3 regions of the Streptomyces sp. NPDC045470 genome follow, and region 1 is predicted to be linked to each of the others. Evidence: riboswitches for the same ligand, from Rfam matches in the RefSeq annotation. Region 1 holds a riboswitch; each other region holds the start of a gene.
What was found. A riboswitch is a leader RNA that binds a small molecule or an ion and turns the genes downstream of it on or off. The one in region 1 is predicted to bind cobalamin.
Positions count from the first base shown of each region.

Region 2: it holds a riboswitch for cobalamin, as region 1 does, so the genes downstream of both, AB0A97_RS02850 (prenyltransferase/squalene oxidase repeat-containing protein) here and AB0A97_RS00315 (cobalamin biosynthesis protein) in region 1, are expected to answer to the same signal.
Region 3: it holds a riboswitch for cobalamin, as region 1 does, so the genes downstream of both, metE (5-methyltetrahydropteroyltriglutamate--homocysteine S-methyltransferase) here and AB0A97_RS00315 (cobalamin biosynthesis protein) in region 1, are expected to answer to the same signal.

Region 1 is NZ_JBEZAN010000001.1:62,679-64,932, forward strand. It holds gene AB0A97_RS00305 (inorganic phosphate transporter) at 1-288, shown strand, start outside; gene AB0A97_RS00310 (hypothetical protein) at 326-571, shown strand; cobalamin riboswitch at 739-889, shown strand; gene AB0A97_RS00315 (cobalamin biosynthesis protein) at 1,020-2,027, shown strand; gene AB0A97_RS00320 (cobyric acid synthase) at 2,059-2,254, shown strand, end outside.
Region 2 is NZ_JBEZAN010000001.1:660,443-662,696, forward strand. It holds gene AB0A97_RS02845 (MBL fold metallo-hydrolase) at 1-903, shown strand, start outside; cobalamin riboswitch at 1,038-1,173, shown strand; gene AB0A97_RS02850 (prenyltransferase/squalene oxidase repeat-containing protein) at 1,380-2,254, shown strand, end outside.
Region 3 is NZ_JBEZAN010000022.1:107,646-109,899, forward strand. It holds gene metE (5-methyltetrahydropteroyltriglutamate--homocysteine S-methyltransferase) at 1-1,072, opposite strand, end outside; cobalamin riboswitch at 1,257-1,416, opposite strand; gene AB0A97_RS36265 (cupin domain-containing protein) at 1,844-2,254, shown strand, end outside.

The DNA.
Region 1 (2,254 bases):
GGCGCGATCTGGATGGCCTCCCGGCGCAAGCCGGTGGACCACACCAACGTCAACGAGGGCCCGGCCGCCGAGCCCGCCGGTGTCGTCACCGCCGCCCTGCAGACCGTCTCGCCGCCGCCCGCGGGCCCGGTCGCGGCGGGCGCGGCCGCCATCCCGGCCCCCGCGGTGGCCGCGGCCCGGATCGCGGACCCGGTCGGTGCCGCCCCGGTGATCGCCGCCCCGGTGGCCGCCCACCCGCACGAGCAGCGCGCCCGGCGCCGCGCCAAGGCCGGTTCGGCCGCCGGCTGACCCGGCCGCACGGCTCCCACGGAGGAACGAGAACGCAATGAGCATCGACTGGGCAGCTCTCGGCCAGGTCTTCGGCGTCACGCTGTTCGTGACGGTCGGGATCGTGGGCCTGTTCACCCTCGGCATCGTCGGCACGTCCCGCAAGCCGCAGCAGGAGGGGACGCCGGTGACCGCCGACGGGCCCGCCGCTTCCGGCGGGGCGGCGCGGGCCGGGGCGTACGCCTGCTTCGCGCTGTGCGCGGCGGCCGTGGCGTACGGGATCTACCTGATCGTGGCCGCCTGAGCCACGGCACGGCACCCCGGGCGTCCGGTGGCCGCGGCATCCCCGCCGCGGCCACCGGACGCCTGTGTCCTGGGACACAGGCACTGCCGCCGCCCCGCACCGCAGGTCAAGCGTGAGTTGACGGGCTTGGCGGAGCGTGGTGGACTGCCGGAGCCAATCGGCGACAGATGAGGAAGTCCGGTGAGAATCCGGCGCGGTCCCGCCACTGTCACCGGGGAGCGCCCCTCCACCAAGGGCCACGGTCCGCGTCCCGCGACGCAGGTTCCCGTACGGACTGGAAGGCCGGGGGAAGCGCCGATCCGGGGAGCCAGGAGACTCTCGTCGCCGTACCCGTCGAGCCAGGGCGCGGACCCTGAGTGAGGACCTACCGCCATGCCCGGCCGCAGTGCGCAATCTGCTGGACGTACCCCCACGCCATCCCTCCGAGGCGCGACGGCGGTCTGATCCGATGCGTGCCGAACACGCCGGCTACGCGTGCGGCGCGGCCCTGGGTTTCCTCGGCGACCTGGTCGTGGGCGACCCCCGGCGCGGTCATCCCGTGGCCGCCTTCGGGCGGGCCGCGGCCGCAGTGGAACGCCGTCTGTGGCGCGACCACCGCGGGACCGGCGCCCTGCACACCGCGCTGCTCGCGGGCGGCACCGCCGCCGGTGCCGCGCTGCTCGACCGCGCCGTACGCCGCTCCCCCGCCGCCTTCCCCGCATCCGTCGCACTGACCGCCGCCGCCACCTGGGCCGTCCTGGGCGGCACCTCGCTGGGCCGCGAGGCGCGGGCCGTCGGCGGTGCGCTCGCGGCGGGCGACCTGGACGTGGCGCGCGAGCGGCTGCCGCACCTGTGCGGGCGCGACCCGCAGGCCCTGGACGGGCAGCAGATGGCGCGCGCGGTGGTCGAATCCGTCGCCGAGAACACCTCGGACGCGGTGGTCGGCGCCCTGGTCTGGGGCGCGGCCGCCGGTGTGCCGGGACTGCTGGCCTTCCGGGCCGTGAACACGCTGGACGCGATGGTGGGGCACAAGTCGCCACGCCACCGCCGCTTCGGGTGGGCCTCGGCCCGGCTCGACGACGTGGCCGGTTACCCCGGCTCCCGGCTGACCGCCGCGCTGGCGGTGCTGGCGGGCCCGGACCGGCGGGGCGCGTGGCGCGCCTGGCGCCAGGACGGCCCGTCCCACCCGAGCCCCAACGCGGGCCCGGTGGAGGCGGCGTTCGCCGGGGCGCTGGGGGTGCGGCTGGGCGGCACCCTGGCGTACGGCGGCCGGGTCGAGCACCGGCCGGTGCTCAACGGCGACGCGGGCCGGCCGGTCGCGGTGCCGGACATCGAGCGGGCCGTGGCCCTGTCGCGCCGGGTGAGCGCGCTGGCCCTGGCGGCCACGGTCGCGGGCCGGCTGGCGGCGGGGGCTGTACGGCGAACCCGTACAGCCGGAGCGGTACGACGATCCCGTACAGCCAGGAGGGCCAAGTGAGCAGCGGAGTGCGGACGGCGAGGAGTGCCACGTGAACGGACCGGGTCAAGCACCGCTCGGCGGCGGGCTGCTGGTGGCGGGCACCACGTCCGACGCGGGCAAGAGTGTGGTGACGGCGGGCATCTGCCGCTGGCTGGCCCGCAAGGGAATCAAGGTGGCGCCCTTCAAGGCGCAGAACATGTCGCTGAACTCGTTCGTGACGCGCGAGGGCGCGGAGATCGGGCGGG
Region 2 (2,254 bases), 600 kb from region 1:
GACCCGGACGCCTGGGACACCCTGACCGCCGGGATCACCGCCTGCGGCTTCGACGTCACCGGTCTGCACGGCGTCCTCGTCACGCACCACCATCCCGACCACCACGGCCTGTCCGCCCGCGTACGGGAGGCGTCCGGCGCGTGGATCGCCATGCACGCGGCGGACGCCGCCGTCGTACGCCGCACCCGGGCGGCCGAACCCGGCCGGTGGCTGGACCACCTGATCGCCAAGCTGGCCGCGGCCGGCGCGCCCGACAGTCACCTGACGCCCCTGCGTCAGGTGCGCGCCAAGGAGCCGGTGCGTGACCTCCCCGGGCAGCGGGCGGCACTGCCCGACCGCGAGATCGAACCCGGCGCACTCCTCGATCTGCCCGGCCGCCGGCTGCGCGCCGTCTGGACGCCCGGCCACACGCCCGGCCATGTGTGCCTGCACCTGGAGGAGGAGCACCCGGCCCGGCGGCCGGGGCACGGCCGGCTCTTCTCCGGTGACCACCTGCTGCCGGGCATCAGCCCGCACATCGGGCTCTACGAGGACCCGGACGACGCGACACCCGGCGACCCCCTCGGTGACTACCTGGCCTCCCTGGAACGCGTCGCCCGGCTGGCACCCGCCGAAGTGCTCCCCGCCCACCAGCACGCCTTCACGGACGCGGCCGGCCGGGTGCGCGAACTGCTCGCCCACCACGAGGAGCGGCTGGCCGGGCTGCGCGCGCTGCTCGCCGTACCCCGCACGCCGTGGCAGCTCGCCGAGGCCATGGAGTGGAACCGGCCGTGGGAGCGCATCCCGTACGCGTCGCGCACCATCGCGGTCGCGGAGGCGGAGGCGCATCTGCGGCGGCTGGTGCGGCTGGGGCTGGCGGAGGCGGTGCCGGGGGCGGAGCCGGCGGAGTACCGGGCGGTGTGAGGGAGCAGGACGGGTGGCTCCGGGGCCGGGCGGCGCGCGGCAGGCGGGAAGGTGACGGCAGGCCCTGGCGGTCCGGGTGCGGCGGCGCCTCCCGGGCCCGTACCCGGGACTCGCCCGGACCGCCGGTTAAGGTGTGCGAGACAATTTCATCCCGTGCCCGATCGGGGGAAGCCGGTGGAAATCCGGCGCTGACCCGCAACCGTGATCCGGGACGTACGTCCGCCGTACACCCGCCGAGCCGGAGCACCCGCTGGGGCACGACCAAGGCTCCCGCCACCGGAAGGCCGCGCCTCCTCGCGCGGGCGCCCGGTGCGCGGCACCGTCGAGGTATGCGGAGCTGAGCCCGGTGCCACCGCGGCCGGTCGTCGACCGGCGGAGGGCGGGGCGTCCGAGTGCGGCTGCGCACCCACCGCAGCACCCACCACCGGCCCACCGCGGACCCACCGCAGCGACCTGACCCGAGAGGCACCGACCCGATGGCCACCACGGCTTCCCAGGCTTCCCTGGCTCCCAGGGCTTCCACGGCCCCCACCTTCGCCGCCCTGGCGCGCCGCGCCGCCGCGGCGCTGGCCGGGGCCGCCGTGCTGTGCGCGGCCGGTGCCCCCGTGGCGGCCGCCGACTCCCCCGCACCCGCCGCGCAGGCGTCGAAGCTGCCCGACGGGCTGTACGGCACCAAGGACCCGAAGTTCGACGGCGTGTGGCGGCAGTCGCTCGCCCTCCTCGCGCAGCGCACCGCCGGTGTGCGTCCGTCGGTGACGGGCGTCGACTGGCTCGCCGGGCAGCAGTGCTCCGACGGCGCCTTCAGCGCCTACCGCGCCGACCCGGCCACGGCGTGCGACGACAAGACGATGCGGGACACCAACCAGACGGGTGCCGCGGTGCAGGCGCTGGCCGCGCTCGGCGGGCACGACGACGCCGTGCAGAAGGCCGTGAAGTGGCTGAAGTCGGTACAGAACGACGACGGCGGCTGGCCGTCGATGAGCGGCTCGCCCAGTGACGCCAACTCCACCTCCGTGGTGATCGGCGCGCTCAAGGCGGCGGGTCAGAAGCCGGAGTCCGTGCAGAAGGGCGGCAAGTCCCCGTACGACGCACTGGTCACCTTCCAGCTGGGCTGCGACGCGAAGGAAGGGGAGCGCGGCGCGTTCGCCTTCCAGCCCGAGGACGGCAAGCTGGCCCCGAACGCGGACGCCACGGCCGCCGCCGTGCTCGGCGGGCTGGGCGACGGCTTCGTGGTCGACCCGGCGGGCAAGGACGTCAACGCGCCGGTCAAGCCCCTGAAGTGCGACGGCGGCGCGGCGGACAAGGACGCGCGGCGGGACCCGAAGCAGGCCGCCGAGGGCGGTGCCGCCTA
Region 3 (2,254 bases), on a different contig from region 1:
GCCAGCGCAGGACCTGCGGGTCGATGTCCCGCTCGGCGGTGGCGTCCAGCGGCACGTGCAGCAGCGAGCAGGAGGCGGCCACGTCGACCCGGTCGGCCAGACCCAGCAGCGTACCGAGCGTGGCCAGCGACTTCTCGTAGTCGTTGATCCAGATGTTGCGGCCGTTGACGACTCCGGCGACCAGCCGCTTGCCGGGCAGGCCGCCGGCGGCGGCGAGCGCGTCCAGGTTGCCCGCCGCGGCCTCGGTGAAGTCCAGCGCGAGACCGTCGACGGGCGCCTTGGCGAGTACCGGCAGGGCCTCGCCGAGCTGGTCGAAGTACGAGGCGACCAGCAGCTTCGGGCGGTCGGCGAGCGTACCGAGGACGCGGTAGGCGCGCTCGGCGGCGTTGAGGTCGGCCGGGGTGCGGTCCTGCACCAGGGCGGGCTCGTCCAACTGCGCCCACTCGGCGCCGGCCGCGCGCAGGTCCGCCAGTACCTCCGCGTAGACGGGCAGGAGCCGGTCGAGCAGGGTCAGCGGGTCGAAGTCGGCGGCCACACCGGGGGCCGGCTTGGACAGCAGGAGGTAGGTGACCGGGCCGACGAGGACCGGGCGCGGGGTGTGACCGAGCGCGAGTGCCTCCCGCACCTCGCCGACCTGCTTGGCGGAGTCGGTGGAGAAGACGGTGTCAGGCCCCAACTCGGGCACGAGATAGTGGTAGTTGGTGTCGAACCACTTGGTCATCTCCAGCGGCGCCACGTCCTGCGTCCCGCGCGCCATCGCGAAGTAGCCGTCCAGGGCGTCGGCCTCGACGGCGGCGCGGTGGCGTTCCGGGACAGCGCCGACCATGACGCTGGTGTCCAGCACATGGTCGTAGTACGAGAAGTCACCGGTCGGCACCTCGTGGATGCCGGCGTCGGCCAGCTGCTGCCAGTTGGAACGGCGCAGGTCCTTCGCGGTCTCCCGGAGGGCGTCCGCGGTGACGCGGCCCTTCCAGTACCCCTCGACGGCCTTCTTCAGTTCCCGGTGCTGTCCCTGGCGGGGGTAGCCGTACACGGTGGCCCGTGCTGCCGCGGCTGCGGGCTTCGCTGTCACGGAACTCTCCTTCGCGAGCGTGATCTTCTCCGAGCCCGGTGACGGGACGAGAACGCGAAGGAATGACGCACCGGACGGGCCACCCGGCGCCGAACGGCACCCATGCCCGCCTGCTGTGGTCGCCGACCCGCCCTCGAGGTCACCGGAAGGTCCGCGCACGTACGGACGCGCGCGGGCAACGGGCAGGTCTTCGGACTCGCGGGCACGCCTGCCGGACCATCGTCCGGCGGACACCTATTGGCCGTCGCTTCCCGGATCCGCGGCCCGGATCCAGTGCGTATGACGGCGGTCGTTCCCGCTCACCGCTGCGGGGCAGTCCCGGATTCCCACCGGGTTCCCTCTTACGACGCGCCTGCCTGGCGGGCAGGGCGAACCAGCTGCACCGGACAGCGTAGATCGGTCGCACCCGGTAGGGACACCCTTGTTCACATGGTGGTACGTGAGATGGGACACGGGGGGGAGGGGTGGGGGCGGGCGGGGGCGGAGCCGGGCGGGACGGCGGGGACGGGGACGGGCGGAGCCGGGTCGGACGGGCGGGGCCGAGGCTCCGTACGGCGTCCCGGATGTGTCCGGATCGGCGCTCACCGGGCATGCCGGGGGTCTGAACAATGGGACATCTCCCGGCCGGGCCGCTTACCGGCGGGCCGTTCGCCGAGGCCTGGTGCCGTACACCGGGGGGCCGGCACCGCACACCGGGGCGGCACCGCCATCGCTACCGATACCGGCACAGGCACCGGCGCCGGCATCGGCACCGCAGAAGGAGGACCCGCCATGCCCGGCACCCACGAACACCCGCCCTCGGAGGCATGGAAGTCCGCGCTCACCGTGCTGCAAGAGGTCGTCCCGCCCGCCATCCCGGAGGGCGCGCACGTGTCGACCGTCCAGATCGAGTACCCGCCCGGCGACCAGGGTGCCCCGCCGCACCGCCACCCAGGGCCGGCCTTCGGGTACGTGCTGGAGGGCGAGATGCGCTTCGAACTGGAAGGTGAGCCGGAGCGGATCGTCCGCGCCGGGGAAGCGTTCTGGGAGCCCGGCGGTGACGTCATCCACTACCAGGACGGCAACGCCCTCACCGACACGCGGCTGCGCTTCGTCGTCACCATGCTCTGCGTACCGGGGCAGCCCATGTCCGTCCTGGTCGACGACGAAGAACTCAAACAGCGCGCTCACCTGCGCGCACCC